Regions from separate parts of the Microbacterium sp. S1037 genome, predicted to be linked through region 3. Evidence: predicted binding sites of a transcription regulator. Region 3 holds the regulator's gene; each other region holds the start of a gene.
What was found. Region 3 encodes HrcA, which represses chaperone genes, less so after heat shock. Its sites were predicted from a motif close to TTNGCACTCGNNNNNNNCGAGTGCNAA; they were not measured.

Region 1 (5,859 bases), on a different contig from region 3:
TCGACGCTCGGCAGGCGACGGGCCGCATGGTCACGCCCGACGAGGTGGCGGGCGCGATCCTCTACCTCGCGAGTCCGCTGTCGGGGTCGACCACGGGGACGGCCCTCGAGGTCGACGGCGGCGTGACGCACCTGCGGGTGCGCCCGCAGTAAATCACGGTCCGGGGCGGGGCGCCGAGGCGGCTGAGTCCGCCGGCGCCTCGCCCCGCCCGCCGAAACACAGGTGGGTGATCCATCACCGCGACACAGGTGGCTGAGCCCGTCGAAGCCACCGGAGCCCGCCCCCACCGCCGCAACGCAGGTGGCTGAGCCTGTGGAAGCCACCGGGCCGTCGCCGAACGGCCCGAGCGCCGTCACGCCACGACGAGCTGCGCGGCGAGCAGCAACGCCGCCAGCATCGTCAGCTGGAACACCGCCCGCCCCGGCGACCTCACGAACACCACGACCACCGCGGCGACCGCGACCGTCGCGACGGCGACGAAGAAGACCAGGCCGAGGGCCGTGGCATCCGTCCCCAGGAACACCGCGATTGCGCCGGCGAGGATCCCGCACGCGGCCAGTACCACCGAGGCGCGCGCCCCGAGCCGGTGCGGGAGTCCCCTTACGCCGGTTCGGCGGTCGTCGTCGAGGTCACGGACGACGTTGGTGAGGTGGACGGCCGCTCCGAGCGCCGCCCCGGCGACGGACGCCCAGGGCGCCGCGAGCGCCGGCGGGACAGCCGACAGCGTCGCGAACGAGGGGAAGAGCCCGAAGCTCAGCACGAAGGGCGCGATCGAGAACGGCGTCGACTTCAGCCCGGCGTTGTAGCCCCACGCCGACGCGAGCGCGATCGCGTGCGCCGCGACGAGACCCGGGCCCAGCGGCACCGAGAGCCCCACGGCGAGGATCGCGGATGCCACGGCCACCGCGAGCGCGCGCTCCGGGGTGACCGCTCCCCCGGCGATGGGCTTGTCGGTGCGGCCGACGGCGGCGTCACGCGCCCCGTCGATCGCATCGTTGGAGAGGCCCACCGAGACCTGACCCGCGAACACGGCCACCACGAGCAGCGCGAGGCGCGCGGGCTCGACGCCCGCGGCGATCCCGAGCGCGAGGGAGAGGACGGTGACCACGAGCGTGGGACCGGGATGGGTCGCGCCCCAGAGGGCCCGCACGAGGTGCGGCTTCGCCGCGGCATCCGTCACCCGACGACGCTATCGCGCGGGGAGGGCGGACGGGGCGGCTCGGGAGTCCGGGCGCGGCGTGCCGTCGTGCGGAGTTTCCGCCCGGCGCGGCGTGCCGTCATGCGGAGTCGGGGCGCGGCGCGCCGGTGCCGGGGCCCTGATCCCCGGCGCGTCGCCGACGGACTCCGCGCGACGGTACGAGTTCTGCCGCTTCATCTGCCGCACAACCTCCCGAGCCGCCGTACCGTCGAGCGGAGTTCACGTCCGACACGCCGATCCCTGAGGCCGACGCACAGGCGTGTCTCCCCTCAACTCCGCGCGACGGTACGCCGTGGGGAGCAGACGGAAAAGGGAAGGGACTCGGATGCCGTGGCATCCGGGTTTCATCCCGAAAAGCGTGACGACCACGCGTGCGAACCCTTGGCACTCTCGCCACGCGAGTGCTAATCTGAGGTCAGTTGAGCGAACTCGACTCAACTTCAACGGACAGATCGAAAAGGAGTATCGACATGGCCACTTACGACCCCTTCCGCGACCTCGACCGCCTCGCGTCGACCCTTCTCGACGCTCGCCGCGGCGGCGGACCGCGACGGATGCCGATGGACCTCTACCGCGATGGCGACCACTACGTCCTCGCCGCCGACCTCCCGGGCGTCGACCCGGGATCGGTCGACATCGACGTCGACGGTCAGCTGCTGACGATCCGCGCCGAACGCACGCTCTCCTCGGGCGAGGGCGTGAAGTGGATCACGCGCGAACGCGAGACGGCCTCGTTCGTGCGGCAGCTCAACCTGGGCCAGGGCATCGACACCGACAACATCAGCGCCTCGTACCGTAACGGCGTGCTGAGCGTGACGATCCCGGTGAGCGAGAAGGCGAAGCCGCGCCGCATCGCCGTCTCGACCGACGACCACGACGGCGTCATCGAAGCGCACGAGAGCACCCCGCAGCTCATCGAGCAGTGAGATTCACACGCAGAGAGGGCCGGTCCTTCGGGGGCCGGCCCTCTCGGCGTGCGCACCGTTCTGTGCGCACGGTTCTGTGCGCACGGTCGAATCCCACGCGAGTGGGGCTCAGAGGTCCTCGGGGGCGAGGTCGCCCTGACCCTCCTCGCCGAGCTCAACGATGCCGGGGTCTTCGCCCTGCGAGTCGGTCCCGGTCGACTCCGGGTGGATGTCTTCGAGCGGGATGTCGCTGTCGTCCGCGGGGATCTCGGCCGGATCGGCACCCGTCGCCGTCGCGGGGTTGATGTCGTCGGGGTCGACACCGGCATTGACGGCCGTCGTGGCATCCCACTCGGCCTGCGCGGGGTCGAGCGCGGGGTCGGGCTCGATGGAGGTGTCACCGTCGCGCAGCGGCTGAGCCCCGGAGAGCCCGCCGTCGGGGTCGGTGACGGGAACGTCGGGGGTGGACGGGTCGATCGAGGCGTCGCTCATGAGAGGTCCTTTCGTTGGCAACCCCTTCATCCCATCGCGGGTCTCGCGCCGCGGGGCGCCCCTTGACAGCCCTTCCGCGGCCGAACCCGACTACTGGGAAAACTACGCAGGACGCGTCACGCCCCGGCAGCAAAGTGCGGGGACTCGTACGCAAAGCCGCCGTCCTTCGGCGCGCGCCGGGCCGCGTGGCTCTCGCGAGCGACTTCGATGGCACGGACACAGCAGCGGGATCGTCCGCGGAGAGGGAGACGTGGGCAAGTTCATCTACGAGGGCGGCGTTCGCAACGAGTTCGAGGATCGCCTCCTGGCGCACCTCCAGGTCGTGATCGGCAACAAGCTGCGGCGGGGCGAGCCGTTCTACTTCGTGTGGAAGGACGACATCAGCACGGGCGGCGGACGGACCGCGGTGTGGCTTCATCCCCGGGCGAACCTCGTGTTCAAGTTCAACGGCGGGCGTCCACCGGCGGTGAACCGCGCGTGGCTCGAAGCGCTCATGTCGACGGCGAACTCCCCCACCGGCCTGTACGTCGTGCCGGAACCCGCGGACGACAGCCTCCCCGCCGCGACCTTCGCGTAGGCGCGTCACCCACCGCGGCTGTCAAGGCGCTGGCGCGGGTCCACGACATGACGTTGCGTGAGGGCATGACGAATCCCCGCATTGTCGTGGTCGGCGGCGGCAACGCCGGACTGTCGGTCGCCGGGCGCCTGCACCGCGCCGGTCTGGCCGACATCACGGTCATCGAACCGCGGACGCTCCACGTCTTCGCCCCCCTCCAGTCGCACATCGCCGGCGGGGCTGCCCGCGCCTCGGAAGCCGCGCGGCCACAGGCGGACGTCATCCCTCCGGGGGTGCGGTGGCTGCGCGACGAGGTGTTCACGGTGGATGCCGAGACCCGGCGCGTCCATCTCGTCTCGGGCGGGCGCGTCGATTACGACCAGCTCGTCGTCTGCGCCGGAATGCGCATGGCGTGGGAGCAGGTCCCCGGACTGCCCGAGGCGATGGCCGCGGACTCCGGCGTCTCGAACTACGACTACGCGCTCGCGGCGAAGGCCTCCGCGGCCTTGCGCGATCTCCGGTCGGGAACCGTCGTGTTCACGCAACCGCCCGAACCCGCCTCGTGCGGCGCGGCCGCGCAGAAGCCGATGTACCTCGCGTGCGACTGGTGGCGCGCGATCGGCGTGCGCGACGACATCCGCGTCGTCTTCGTCTGCCCCGACCCGGTGCCCTTCGGCATCCCGGCCGTCGATCGCGAGCTGCAGCGCAAACTCGACGAGTACGGAATCGAGGTGCGTTACAGTCGCGACCTTCGATCCGTGGATGTCGAGACCCGCACGCTCACGATCGGTCGCGGCGGCGCGGAGGAGACGCTGGAGTACGACGTGCTGCACGCCGTGCCTCCCCAGCGGGCGCCCGAGTGGATCGCGGGCAGTGGGCTCGCGGCATCCGATGATCCGCACGGGTTCGTCGACGTCGATCCCGAGACGCTTCAGCACGTGCGGCACCCGGAGATCTGGGCCGTCGGCGACGCGGCGGCGGTCGCCACCCGGCGCTCGGGCGGCGCGATCCGTCAGCAGGCCAAGGCGCTCGTGAAGAACCTGCGCGCCGTTCTGGGGGGACGCGCGCCCACGCAGAAGTACAACGGGTACAGCGTGGTGCCGTTCACGGTGTCGCGCGGCACGGTCGTCTTCGCGGAGTTCGACCGGTGGGGCCGGCTGCAGCCGACGATCCCGTTCTGGCGCTCGCTGTACCGGGAGCGGTATCTCTCATGGATCGCCGACCGCCGCGTCCTGCCCTGGGTGTACTGGCACCTGATCCTGCGGGGGCGTGCCTGACACGGGGGCTCCCGGGGGTGCGACCCGGCGCCCGGGGCGTTCGCACGCGCGACCGCGCAGCGCCGACCCGGCGCCCGGTGGCGCCCGCCCGCGCATAAACACGATCCGCGACCATAAACGCGCTCTCCTCGCGTTTCTGCGCGCGAATCGCGTTTATGGCCGCATCCCCACGCCATCGCCGCCGCGCCCAACGCCGTCGCCACGGCACCCGCGCGTATAGGTCATCCGTGCCGATCCCTCAACCCCGGGGGCACGTCGGCCACGACGGCCGAAGACTGGAACAGCCCCGGAAACCACACGAAAGAGGACACCATGGCACAGGTCATCGAAACCATCGACGTCAACGTTCCCGTCCGCGTCGCGTACAACCAGTGGACGCAGTTCGAGGAGTTCCCGCACTTCATGAGCTTCGTGGAGTCCATCACGCAGAAGAGCGACACCCTCACGCACTGGAAGGTGAAGATCGCCGGGGCCGAGCGCGAGTTCGACGCCGAGATCACCGAGCAGCACCCCGACGAGCGGGTCGCGTGGAACAGCATCGGCGGTGACGAGAACCACGCCGGCGTCGTGACTTTCCACCGCCTGTCGGACGACGAGACGCGGGTCACGGTCCAGATCGACTGGGCACCCACCGGCGTCCTCGAGAAGCTCGGCGCGGTCTTCGGCGCCGACGATCACTCGGTCAAGAAGGACCTCGCGAACTTCAAGGAGTACATCGAGTCGCGCGGCGCCGAGTCCGGCGCCTGGCGCGGCGACGTCAGCTGACGTCTCCTCCCCACGACGAAGCCGGGTCCGCTCCATGAGCGGACCCGGCTTTCCTCATGCGCGGGTCACCACTGCGGGTGGATCTCGGCCTGCAGTCGGCGGTCGTACACGTCGCGGACGAGAGCGTCGAACGCGTCGAGGTCGAAGCCGCCCTCGAGCAGCTCAGCGGCCTGGGCGTTCGCCGTGGCCTGAGACACCGAGCGTGCGCCGGGGATCACCGAAGTGACGCCTTCGCGCGACGCGATCCACGCGAGCGTCGCCGCGGGCAGCGTCACCCCCTCGGGGAGGGATGCCTTGAGCTCGTCGGCCGCGGCAACGCCCTCGTCGAACGGGACGCCCGAGAACGTCTCGCCCTTGTCGAATGCCTCGCCGTTGCGGTTGTACGAGCGGTGGTCGTTCTCGGCGAACGTCGTGGACCGCGAATACTTGCCCGAGAGCAACCCGCTCGCGAGCGGCACGCGCGCGAACACGGCGACGTTCTTCTCGGCCGCGAGCGGCAGCACCTCGTCGAGGGGCTTGAGACGGAACGGGTTGAAGATGATCTGCAGGTTGGTGAGGTTCGGCCGTGTCAGGGCCGACAATGCCTGGTCCATCGTCTCGACCGAGGCGCCGTACGCAGCGATCACCCCTTCGGACACGAGCTGGTCGAGGGCATCCCACGTGGCA
Region 2 (5,859 bases), on a different contig from region 3:
CTCGCTCGGCACCGCCGTCGCGGCGATCACGCGCGACGGTGAAGTGCTCGCGGACGAACAGAGCGCGAACCCCCTCGGTCACGCGGAGGTCATCGGCGATCTGTTGCGGCGCGCGACGTCCGCGGCCCCGGCGCCGACGCACGTGGCGATCGGGATGGGACCGGGCCCCTTCACGGGACTGCGGGTCGGGATCGCGACCGCTCGGGTGTACGCGCTGGGGCGCGGTGTCCCGGTCGTGCCCGTGCCCAGCCACGACGGCATCGCGCTGGGAATCCTGCTCGCCGATGCGCTGATCGACGTCGAGACCCCGCGCTTCGCGGTCGTGACCGACGCACGCCGACGGGAGTTCGCCTACAGCGTCTACGACGGTATCGACGACGACGGCCTTCCCGTCCGCGTCTCGGATGCCGCGCTCAGCCCGCGCGACGACCTCGATGGCCGCCTGGCCGAGCTCGGCGCGGCCCGCGTCGACGCGACGAGCGTGTCGGCCGCGATGATCTCCCTCGCCGCAGCCCGCGCCCTCGACGCCGGGCGCACCCTCGCGGGTCCCGAACCGCTCTACCTGCGCAGCCCCGATGTCGTCGCCGCACACGCCCCGAAGAGGGTGAGCGGATGACGACGCGCGGCGCCACCCTCGACGACCTCGACGCGATCATGGCACTCGAGCACGCCTCGTTCCCGACCGACGCCTGGAGCGCGGCGATGATGCGCGAGGAGCTCGCCTCGCCCCACTGCTGGTACGTCGTCGTCGAAGAAGCGGGCCGTGTGATCGGGTACGCGGGTCTGCGCGCGGTGCGCGGGGCTCGGGATGCCGACGTCCAGACCATCACCATCTCCGAGGCCGCGCGCGGTCGAGGGCGGGGGCGAGCGCTGCTCACGACCCTGCTCGAGGAGGCGGGCCGTCGGGGCGTCCACGACGTGTTCCTCGAAGTCCGCGCCGACAACCCCGTCGCTCAGACGCTGTACGCCTCGGAGGGGTTCGTCGAGGTGGGGCGCCGCCCGCGGTACTACCAGCCCGACGACGTCGACGCGATCGTGATGCAGCTCGACCTGCGCGGTTGGGCGGCGCGCCGCGCCGAGGGCGTGGCATCCGCGTTCGCAGAATCGGAAAAAGGCACCGGATCCGGAGCAGAACCGCAACGGGATCCGGATCCGGCGCCATCTTCCGGATCCGTGAACGCCCCGACGACCGGAAAGGGTTGGTGCTGATGCACGCCCCCCTCGTACTCGGCATCGAGACCAGCTGCGACGAGACCGGGATCGGGATCGTCCGCGGTCGACAGCTCCTGAGCAACACGATCGCCTCGAGCATGGACGAGCACGCGCGCTATGGCGGCGTCGTCCCCGAGGTCGCCGCCCGCGCGCACCTGGAGGCCCTCCAGCCCTCGATCGATGCCGCGCTCGCCGAAGCGGGCGTGACCCTCGCCGACCTCGACGCCGTCGCCGTCACGAGCGGCCCCGGGCTCGCCGGTGCCCTGATGGTCGGTGTCGGCGCGGCCAAGGGGCTCGCGGTGGCCCTCGACAAGCCGCTGTACGCCGTGAACCATCTCGTCGGTCACATCGCCGCCGACATCCTCGACGTCGACGCCGGCGAGCTGGAGTACCCCACGGTCGCCCTCCTCGTGAGCGGCGGGCACACGTCTCTCCTCCTCGTGCGCGATCTGACCAGCGACGTCGAGCTGCTGGGCGAGACCATGGATGACGCCGCGGGCGAGGCCTTCGACAAGGTCGCGCGACTGTTGAAGCTGCCGTACCCCGGCGGTCCCGAGATCGATCGCGCTGCGGCTTCCGGCGATCCGACCGCGATCCGCTTCCCGCGGGGGCTGTCGCGCGCCTCCGACATGGCATCCCACCGCTACGACTTCTCGTTCTCGGGCCTCAAGACCGCCGTCGCCCGGTGGGTCGAGCAGCACGAGGCGGCGGGCGAGCCCGTCCCGGTCGCCGACGTGGCGGCGTCGTTCCGCGAAGCCGTGGTCGACGTGCTCGTCACCAAGGCCCTCGACGCGTGCGAGCGCTACGGCGTGCCGCGTCTGCTCCTCGGCGGCGGCGTCATCGCCAACAAGCGCCTGCGCGATGTCGCCCTCGAACGGGCCGCCGCCGCGGGCGTGGCCGTCCGCATCCCGCCGCTGCGGCTCTGCACCGACAACGGTGCGATGATCGCGGCGCTCGCGGCCGAGCTCATCGCCTCGGGTCGTCGTCCGTCGACCCTCGCCTTCGGCGCCGACTCGACGCTCCCCGTCACCGAGATCCAGGTGGCGGAGGATCAGGATGCCGAGCCTCCTGCGCCGCAGCCCGGAGCCGCCGCGTGAGCGAGGCGTCCCCGCCGACTCGGCGCGCGCGCAAAGAGGTCGAGGGCCAGACCGTCCTCCCCGAGCCCGCGAAGACCGACCCCGTCGATTCGGGCGCGGAGGAGGGCCGCCTCGCGACAGCGCAACTCGAGATGGCGGCCTTCGGCGACCACGTCATCCCCTACGTCCCCCCGGCACCGAAGCCGCCGCCCTCGCTCGCGCCGTGGGCCCTGCTGCTCGCGATCGCCTCGTTGGCGTCGTCGTTCTTCTGGGGGTGGCTGCTCCCGCTCAGCGCGGTGGCCGCGATCATCGCGACGATGTCGTTGCGTCGCGCGCACGACGGTCGACGCGCGGCGACATGGGCGCTCGTGCTGGCGCTGCTGTCCGCCGTCTTCAGCGCCGGGTGGCTGATCTGGGGCTTCTCGCAGCTCGCCGCGTGACGGGCTCAGACGCGATCGGCCAGGAGGGCGAGCCGCTTCGAGCCGATACGCGTGAGGATGAGCGTCGCCGCCTCGTCGCCGCGTAGGAACAGCTTCTTGCGCAGCATCGCGGGATCGACGTCGACGCCGCGCTTCTTGATCTCGAGCGTCCCGATGCCGCGAGCACGCAGCGCCTGCGCGAGTTTCTTCGGGTCCGCCGGGAGCTGCTCGCGCACCCGGAACGATGACACGAACGGGCTCGTGAGCGCCGCGTCCGAGGTCAGGTAGGCGATACCCGGGGCCAGCATCCCCGCGTCGAGCGCGCGAGCGACCTCGCCGATGAGCCGCGCGCGGATGACCGCTCCGTCCGGCTCGTGCACGAACGCCCCGAGCTCGCGCGGCTCGACGTCGGGGGAGTCGGCCGAAGCCGTGAGCTCCCATGCCTCGTCGCCGCGCACGACAAGGGCGGCGCGACGCACGTCGTCGCGGGCGAGTGCTCCCGACCAGAGGACGAGCTCGATGGTCGAGCCGTCCGCGCTGATCCACTGCGCCTCGAGGTCGTCGGGGATCTGGTCGCGATCGAAGCCCGGTCCGAGCTTCACTCCGCCGGGCCGTTCCTTCAGCAGCGCGAAGACCCAGTCCAGGGAGGGCGACCACTCGGCCGACGACACCTGTCGCGTCTCGGAATGCCCGGCGGTCCGTCGCGCGGGATCGAGCCACACGGCATCCGTTCCCTCGAGGTCGACGTCTTCGGCGCGCGCATGTGTCACGGTCACGGCGTCGTCGAAGGGAGCGAGGTTGTACGCGGCGATCGCTGCCGTCACCTCATCGGCGTCGACGGCCCGGACCCGGATGCCGAGACCCGCCATCCCGAGGGCATCGCCGCCGATGCCGCAACCGAGGTCGGCGACGTGCGTGATCCCCGCGGCACGGAACCGCCCGGCATGCCGCGCGGCGATCGACAGGCGCGTGGCTTGTTCGAGGCCCGCTCGGGTGAAGAGCATCCGCTCGGCGAAGGGGCCGAACTTCGTCGTCGCGCGGACCCTCAACCGCGCCTGACCGACGACCGCCGAGACGAGGTCGGGGGAGTGGCCGGCGGCACGCAGTCGCGACACCGTCCGCGCCGCGTCGTCGGTGGACTCGATCCGGCCCACCTCGTCGAGCAGGCGCAGGCCGTCGGGCGTGAGGAGGGCGGTCAGCTCGCGGGTATCCACCGATTCAGCCTAGGTGCGCGATTGTGTTGGCACTCGCGTTGCGTGAGTGCCAGCGCTTCTCTACACTCGGATTAGCACTCTCCCCGCGTGAGTGCTGACAAGTCTTCTGTAACGAGAAAGAAGAGGTAGACCGTGTCGGTTTCCATCAAGCCGCTCGAGGACCGCATCGTCATCAAGCAGGTCGAGGCTGAGCAGACCACCGCGAGTGGTCTCGTCATCCCCGACACCGCCAAGGAGAAGCCGCAGGAGGGCGAAGTCGTCGCCGTCGGCCCCGGCCGCATCGACGACAACGGCAACCGCGTCCCCCTCGACGTCGCCGTCGGCGACCGCGTGCTCTACAGCAAGTACGGCGGCACCGAGGTCAAGTTCGGCGCTGAGGAGTACCTCGTGCTCTCGGCTCGCGACGTGCTGGCGGTCGTCGTCCGCTGATCCCGAGCGAGATCGTACGAAGGTCCCGGATGCCATGGCATCCGGGGCCTTCGTCGTTCCCGGTCGCGTGATCTGGCAGGAAAGAGAGCACCGACGACGCTCCGATGCGCGACCGCCCGCGTAGGCTGGATCGGTGACTGCCGCTCCTTCCGCCCCGACCGGGGGGAGCACCCGCGGTGCCGTGTACGCCCTGAGTGCCTACCTGCTCTGGGGCGTCCTCCCGATCTACTTCCTGCAGCTCAAGCCCACCGGCCCGTTCGAGGTCGTCGCTTGGCGGATCATCCTCGCCTTCCTCTTCTGCCTGATCCTGCTGACCGTCCTCCGCGCGTGGCGACCGTTCCTCGCGATCGTCCGGCAGCCTCGCCTGATGGGCCTCACCGCTGTCGCGGGCGTCCTCATCTACATCAACTGGCAGACGTACCTCTACGGCGCCCTGACGAACCACGTCATCGAGACGAGCCTCGGGTACTTCATCAACCCGATCGTGACGGTGTTGCTCGGGGTCATCGTGCTCCGCGAGCGCCTGCGGATCGTGCCGTGGATCGCCATCGGCCTCGCGGTCGTCGCCGTCGCGGTGATCGTCATCGGGTACGGAGCGTTCCCCTGGATCGCCCTGACGCTCGCCTTCTCCTTCGGCTTCTACGGGCTCGTGAAGAAGCAGATCGGCCCGGCCGTTGATGCCGTGAGCGGTCTGACCCTCGAGTCGCTCTGGCTCCTCCCGGTCGCGGCGGTCCAGCTGGTGTTCGTCGCGAACCTGACCGGCATCACGCTCGGTACGGCCGGCGCGCTGCACACCGTCCTCCTGCTGCTCGCGGGAGCGGTCACCGCCGTCCCCCTGCTGCTCTTCGCGTCGGGCGCGCGGCGCGTCCCGCTCACGGTGATCGGCCTGCTGCAATTCGTGGCACCCATCATCCAGTTCGCGATCGGCGTGTGGGTGCTGGGGGAGCCGATGACGCTCGAGCGGTGGATCGGCTTCGGTCTCGTCTGGGTCGCCCTCATCGTGCTGAGCGTGGACTCGATCGTGATGTCGCGTCGCCACCGTCGCTCGGTTTCCGACGTCGCAGAACCGGTCTGACCGGCCACTTTCTGCGCTATCCGGCCCGACCGGACGAGGCACCTACGCCATCGCGGACGAGAGCGCCAGGGTCGTTATGGGGCTGTGACCACGACGACGCACATCGTTAACGAACGGCAACACGACGAAAACGTGCGCCCGGTTAGGTTTAGGTCACCAGGCGACCTCACGTGTCGCCCAACGTTCATTCACAGCAAGGAGCACTATGAACGTCTTCACGCGTAGCCGCGCGGGCAAGGTCCTGGGCGGTATCGCCCTGGTCGGTGCCAGCGCGCTCGTCCTCGCCGGTTGTTCGGGTGGCGGCGGCAACGACGCCGCGGCGCCCAGTGCGTCCTCCGGCGGCGGCGCCGTGTCCACGGCCGACGGCACGTTCCACGTCGGAACCATCCTCCCCGCCACGGGTAACCTCGCGTTCCTCGGCCCGCCCGAGGTCG
Region 3 (5,859 bases):
GCTGCACCTCGAGATCATCACCGAGCGCCTCTCGCGCGAGTTCGGCCTCGACCTCATCACCACGGCTCCCTCGGTCACGTACGAGGTCACCACCGACACCGGCGACACGGTCTCGGTCACGAACCCCAGCGAGTACCCGGACGGGCGCGTGGCCTCGGTGTCGGAACCGATCGTCAAGGTCGGCATCCTGCTCCCCAAGGACTACGTCGGCACGGTCATGGAGCTCTGCCAGTCGCGCCGCGGAACCCTGCTCGGCATGGAGTACCTCAGCGAAGACCGCGTCGAGCTGCGCTACCACATGCCCCTCGGCGAGATCGTGTTCGACTTCTTCGATCACCTCAAGTCGCGCACGCAGGGCTACGCGAGCCTCGACTACGAACCGGCCGGTCAGCAGACCGCCGACCTCGTGAAGGTCGACATCCTGCTCCAGGGCGAGAAGGTCGACGCGTTCAGCTCGATCGTCCACCGCGAGAAGGCCTACGCGTACGGCACCCTCATGGCCGAGCGTCTGCGCAAGCTCATCCCGCGCCAGCAGTTCGAGGTGCCCATCCAGGCCGCGATCGGCGCGCGCATCATCGCGCGCGAGACGATCCGAGCCATCCGTAAAGACGTCCTCGCCAAGTGCTACGGCGGTGACATCACCCGAAAGCGCAAGCTCCTCGAGAAGCAGAAAGAGGGCAAGAAGCGCATGAAGATGGTGGGCCGCGTCGAGGTTCCGCAGGAGGCGTTCATCGCCGCCCTGTCGGGAGACGTCGAGGCCAAGAAGTAGAACGGGAGGCAGCATGCGTCGGCAGAACTTCACCGATGACACGGTCGACTACGCCGCCGTCGGCGCCACCCAGGCGCACGACCTGATGCAGTACCCGCCGGAGCACTCGATCCCCGCCGAAGACGCGTGGCGCATCGGCAGCGGCGAGGAACGTTTCGCCGCGGCCAGCGAACTCCTGCTGTCGTGGGCTCCGCTGCGCTCGGGCGATCTCAGCATCAGCGACGTGCGTCCGGCATCCGGAGGCGGGTATTCCGGCGTGGGCTTCGACGCCGACGGCGCTCCCGTCGCCCCGAGCAGCCTCGAGCCCGAGCAGCGCTTCGCCGCCGACGGCACCCCCTTCGTGAGCCCGGGCACCGGAGTGCGCCTCCACGGGAAGGTCGACGGGCACCGCGCCGACGCCGAACTCCGCGTCATCTCGGTCTTCGAGGAGCCGCGCCGCGTCGGCTTCATCCTCGGCACCGTCGGGCACTCGAACGTCAGCGGCGAAGAGCTCTTCGTCGTCGAGTGGCGCGACAACGACGAGGTCTGGTTCGTGGTCCGCGCGTTCGACAGACCGACCGTCCCCTCCTACCGTCTGTTCACGAGCCACCTCCGCCGCCGTCGGCGGGCGCTCTTCACGCAGTACCTGCGCGCGATCTCTCCGCTGTACACGTCCTGATGGGCGGGCCCCTTCCCCTCGGAGACCCCGCTCCGGCCGACGGGCGGCTGCCCGACGACCTGACGATCGATCCCGCGACGGACTTCGGCGTGTACCTGCACGTGCCGTTCTGCCGCGTGCGCTGCGGATACTGCGACTTCAACACCTACACCGCGAGCGAGCTCCGCGGAGCGCGGCAAGACGACTTCGCCGACACGCTCGCGTCCGAAGTGCGCCTCGCGGGCAGGGTGATGGATGCCGCGGGCCCCCGCCGCATGGCATCCACGGTGTTCTTCGGCGGAGGCACGCCGACGCTGCTCCCGCCCGGCGACCTCGCGCGGATGCTCGACGCGGTACGCACGGAGTTCGGCATCGCCGACGGCGCCGAGATCACCGTGGAGGCCAACCCCGACACCGTCGACGATGCCGTGATGGAGACGCTGGCGGCCGCCGGGGTGACCCGCGTCTCGGTCGGGATGCAGTCCGCTCGTCCGCACGTCCTGGCCGCCCTCGACCGGACGCACGACCCGGCGAACGTGGCGACCGCGGTGGCCGCCGCGCGCCGAGCCGGCCTCGACGTCTCGCTCGACCTCATCTACGGCGCACCCGGCGAGTCGCTCGACGATTGGCGTGCGTCGCTCGAGGCGGCCTCGGCCCTCGACCCCGACCACATCTCGGCGTACGCCCTCATCGTCGAAGACGGCACGAAGCTCGCGCGACAGATCCGCTCCGGCGCGGTCGCCATGCCGGATGACGACCTGCAGGCCGACATGTACGAGCTCGCCGACGAGTCGCTCTCCGACGCCGGGTACGACTGGTACGAGGTGTCGAACTGGTCGCGGGGCGTGGCCCACCGTTCGCGGCACAACCTCGCCTACTGGCGGGGCACCGACTGGTGGGGGTTCGGCCCCGGCGCCCACAGCCACGTGGCGGGACTCCGCTGGTGGAACGTCAAGCATCCTGCCGCGTACGCGCAGCGTCTGGCCGCCGACGAGTCGCCTGCCGCTGCGCGAGAGCGGCCCGATGAAACGGCTCGACGTCTCGAGTCGGTGCTGCTGCGCAGCCGCATCCGCGAGGGTCTGGCGGTGTCGGAGCTGCACGGCGAGGGCCGTAAGGCCGTGGCCTCCCTCATCGCCGACGGGCTCGTCGAGGGTCCGGATGCCGTGCGCGGGCGCATCGTCCTGACCCGGCGCGGGCGCCTCCTCGCGGATGCCGTCGTGCGGGCCCTGACCGTCTGACTCCACCCGCAGCCGGGCCGAGTCCACGGCATCCGCGAGCCCCCGGCGACGACGCGCGCCGATCCCGTAGAATTGGCACTCACGACTTCGGAGTGCCAAACGGGAGGAGCAGCTCATGGTGTCGGAACGCGGCCTTCAGGTGCTCCGCGCGATCGTGCAGGACTACGTCGACACGCGAGAGCCGGTGGGCAGCAAGGCCATCGTCGATCGTCACGCGTTCGGGGTGTCGGCCGCGACCATCCGCAACGACATGGCGCTGCTCGAAGACGAAGAGCTCATCGTCGCGCCGCACACTTCCTCGGGCCGCGTCCCCACGGACAAGGGGTATCGGGTCTTCGTCGATCACCTCGCCGAGCTGCGTCCCCTCTCGAGCGCGCAGCGCAGCGCCATCACCTCGTTCCTCGACCAGGCGGGCGACCTCGACGACCTGCTCGCACGGACGGTGCGCGCACTGACGCAGTTGACCGGTCAGGTCGCGATCGTGCAGTACCCGTCGTTCGCGCGGGCGAACGTCACTCATGTCGAGCTCGTCGCGCTCGGCGGGCCGCGCGTGCTCGTCATCCTCGTCACCGACACCGGGCGCGTCTCGCAGCGGATCGCGCTCGTCCCGGCCGAACCCGGCGAGCCCGAGATCGTGCAGTTGCGCGCGCGGGTGGGGGCCGTGCTGGTCGGGCGGAGCGTCGCCGACAGCGTCCAGCGAGTGGCCGACGCCCTCGCCGACGGACCGCGCCAGGGCGTCGCCATCGACGCGATCGCCGACGCGGTGCTGCGCGTGGTGGGCGAAGAGCTCGAGGAGTTCCGTCAGGATCGTCTCGTGATGGCGGGAGCGGCGACCCTCGCCAAGCGCGAGCAGGACTTCCGCGGCAGCATCTACCCGCTGCTCGAGGCCATCGAGGAGCAGGTGACGCTCCTGCGCCTCATGAGCGAGATGGTCGCGGACGACAAGGGCCTCTCGGCCAGCATCGGCCGCGAGAACGAGCCGTTCGGTCTCATCGAGGCGTCCGTCCTCGCGAGCCGGTACGACGGCTCCGCCGGCGGCGCGCGGGTGGGTCTGCTCGGCCCCACCCGCATGGACTACTCCTCCAACCTCGCGGCGGTCCGCGCCGTCGCGCACTATCTGACCCGGATGCTCGAAGACGACGACAGTTCCCGCTGACGACGAGCGCGACGAACACCCCGCGACGAGCACCCCACCGAGAACGATCCCGCGCAAGCGGACAGGAAGGCGACTGTGGCTGACCACTACGAGGTCCTGGGCGTCGAGCGCGACGCCAGCCCCGAAGACATCAAGAAGGCGTACCGACGCCTGGCGCGCCAACTGCACCCCGACGTGAACCCCGGAGAAGACGCGTCCGAGCGCTTCAAGCTCGTCACCCACGCGTACGACGTGCTCAGCGACCCCGAGCAGCGCCGTCGCTACGACATGGGCGGCGACCAGAACCCCTTCGGCGGCGGGGGAGCGGGCGGCTTCGGCGGTTTCAGCGACATCTTCGAGACCTTCTTCGGCGGAGCGCAGGGCGGCGGAGGTCGCGGACCGCGCCCCCGGTCGCGTCGCGAACGCGGCCAGGACGCCCTCGTGCGCGTGACCCTGAGCCTGGGCGACGTCGTGTTCGGTGTGCACCGCGACCTCGAGGTCGACACCGCCGTACTGTGCGAGACGTGCCAGGGCGCCTGCACGGCACCGGGCACGAGCGAGGTCACGTGCGACATCTGCCACGGGTCCGGACACGTGCAGCGCACCGTCCGGAGCCTCCTCGGCAACGTCGTCACCAGCCAGCCCTGCAACGTCTGCCAGGGCCACGGCACGACGATCCCGTACCCGTGCAACACCTGCCAGGGCCAGGGACGCGTGCGCGCGCGGCGCACCGTGTCGGTCGACATCCCGGCCGGCGTCGAGTCGGGGCTGCGCCTGCAGCTCCCGGGCTCGGGCGAGGTCGGCCCCGCGGGCGGCCCCAACGGCGACCTGTACATCGAGGTCACCGTCGAGGCGCACGAGTCGTTCAGCCGTGAGGGCGACGACCTTCTGGCGACGCTCGAGGTCTCGATGCCGGACGCCATCCTCGGCACGACCACGACGATCGAGTCGCTCGACGGGACCGTCGACCTCGAGGTGCGGCCCGGCGTCCAGTCCGGCGACGTGCTGACGATCAAGAACCGCGGCATCACGCCGCTCCGGGGAAGCCAGCGCGGCGACCTCAAGGTCGGTGTGCAGGTGGTCACCCCGACGCGCCTCGATCACAAGGAGCGCGCCCTCATCGAGGAGTTCGCGAAGCGGACGAGGGCTCCGAAGCCCCGCCTCGCCGAACACCAGCAGGGCATGTTCGCGAAGTTCCGCGACCGTTTCCGGCACTGACCGTGGCTCTGCATTTCGTCACCGACGAGGCGGCATCCGCTCAGCCCGGTGACATCGTCGAACTCACCGGCTCTGAGGCACACCACGCGGCCTCGGTGCGTCGGGTGCGCGTCGATGAGGCCGTGACACTCGGCGACGGGCGGGGCGCGTGGCTTGAGGGCCTGGTGATCGCCGCGTCGCCGAAGCAGGTCGACGTCCGGGTCACCGGCCGCGACGACGTGCCCGCCGCGACGCCGCGCTTCGTCCTCGTCCAGGCCCTCGCCAAGGGCGACCGCGACGAGCTCGCCGTCCAGGCGGCCACCGAGCTCGGCGTCGATGCCATCGTGCCGTGGCAGGCGACACGGAGCGTGTCACGCTGGGATGCCAAGGCCGAGAAGGGTCTCGCGCGATGGCGCACGATCGTGCGCGAGGCGGCGAAGCAGGCGCACCGCGCGTGGATCCCCGAGGTCGAGGGGGTCGCGCGCACGGCCGATCTGGTGGAACGCGCCGCGACGGCGCGAGTGCTGGTGCTCGAGCCGTCGGCATCCGATCGCCTCACTGCCGTCGCCACGGAGGCGTCCGACGGTCGCGACGTCGTGCTCGTGGTCGGCCCCGAGGGTGGGATCGCCCCCGATGAGCTCTCCGCGCTCGCGGACGCCGGCGCACGGCTCGTCCGCCTCGGCGACACGGTGCTGCGTACGTCGACGGCGGGCGCCGCGGCGATCTCGGTGCTGTCCGCGGCGCACGGTCGCTGGTGAGTAGCCGTCTCGCGCAACCCGCCTCGCGTGTCGGAGGCCGTCGATAGACTGGATGCCATGAGCGAACCCTCCGTTTTCACGCGCATCCTGCAGGGCGAGATCCCGGCCGAGATCGTGGCCGAGAC

Region 1: a site for HrcA is predicted at 1,580-1,606, ahead of ACMW4R_RS16995 (Hsp20/alpha crystallin family protein). Genes of this name have one in related genera too.
Region 2: a site for HrcA is predicted at 3,948-3,974, ahead of groES (co-chaperone GroES). Genes of this name have one in related genera too.

The regions. Positions count from the first base shown of each region.
Region 1 covers NZ_JBLWIG010000003.1:401,445-407,303, reverse strand. The annotation lists gene ACMW4R_RS17005 (SDR family NAD(P)-dependent oxidoreductase) at 1-152, shown strand, start outside; gene ACMW4R_RS17000 (UbiA family prenyltransferase) at 353-1,180, opposite strand; gene ACMW4R_RS16995 (Hsp20/alpha crystallin family protein) at 1,669-2,124, shown strand; gene ACMW4R_RS16990 (sugar ABC transporter ATPase) at 2,233-2,595, opposite strand; gene ACMW4R_RS16985 (hypothetical protein) at 2,846-3,172, shown strand; gene ACMW4R_RS16980 (NAD(P)/FAD-dependent oxidoreductase) at 3,238-4,428, shown strand; gene ACMW4R_RS16975 (SRPBCC family protein) at 4,741-5,193, shown strand; gene ACMW4R_RS16970 (aldo/keto reductase) at 5,259-5,859, opposite strand, start outside.
Region 2 covers NZ_JBLWIG010000001.1:1,529,264-1,535,122, forward strand. The annotation lists gene tsaB (tRNA (adenosine(37)-N6)-threonylcarbamoyltransferase complex dimerization subunit type 1 TsaB) at 1-616, shown strand, start outside; gene rimI (ribosomal protein S18-alanine N-acetyltransferase) at 613-1,209, shown strand; gene tsaD (tRNA (adenosine(37)-N6)-threonylcarbamoyltransferase complex transferase subunit TsaD) at 1,209-2,309, shown strand; gene ACMW4R_RS06860 (hypothetical protein) at 2,306-2,728, shown strand; gene ACMW4R_RS06865 (THUMP-like domain-containing protein) at 2,734-3,921, opposite strand; gene groES (co-chaperone GroES) at 4,054-4,350, shown strand; gene rarD (EamA family transporter RarD) at 4,484-5,425, shown strand; gene ACMW4R_RS06880 (ABC transporter substrate-binding protein) at 5,631-5,859, shown strand, end outside.
Region 3 covers NZ_JBLWIG010000002.1:577,646-583,504, forward strand. The annotation lists gene lepA (translation elongation factor 4) at 1-769, shown strand, start outside; gene ACMW4R_RS13495 (DUF1990 family protein) at 783-1,427, shown strand; gene hemW (radical SAM family heme chaperone HemW) at 1,427-2,644, shown strand; gene hrcA (heat-inducible transcriptional repressor HrcA) at 2,760-3,800, shown strand; gene dnaJ (molecular chaperone DnaJ) at 3,876-4,997, shown strand; gene ACMW4R_RS13515 (16S rRNA (uracil(1498)-N(3))-methyltransferase) at 5,000-5,734, shown strand; gene ACMW4R_RS13520 (HIT domain-containing protein) at 5,792-5,859, shown strand, end outside.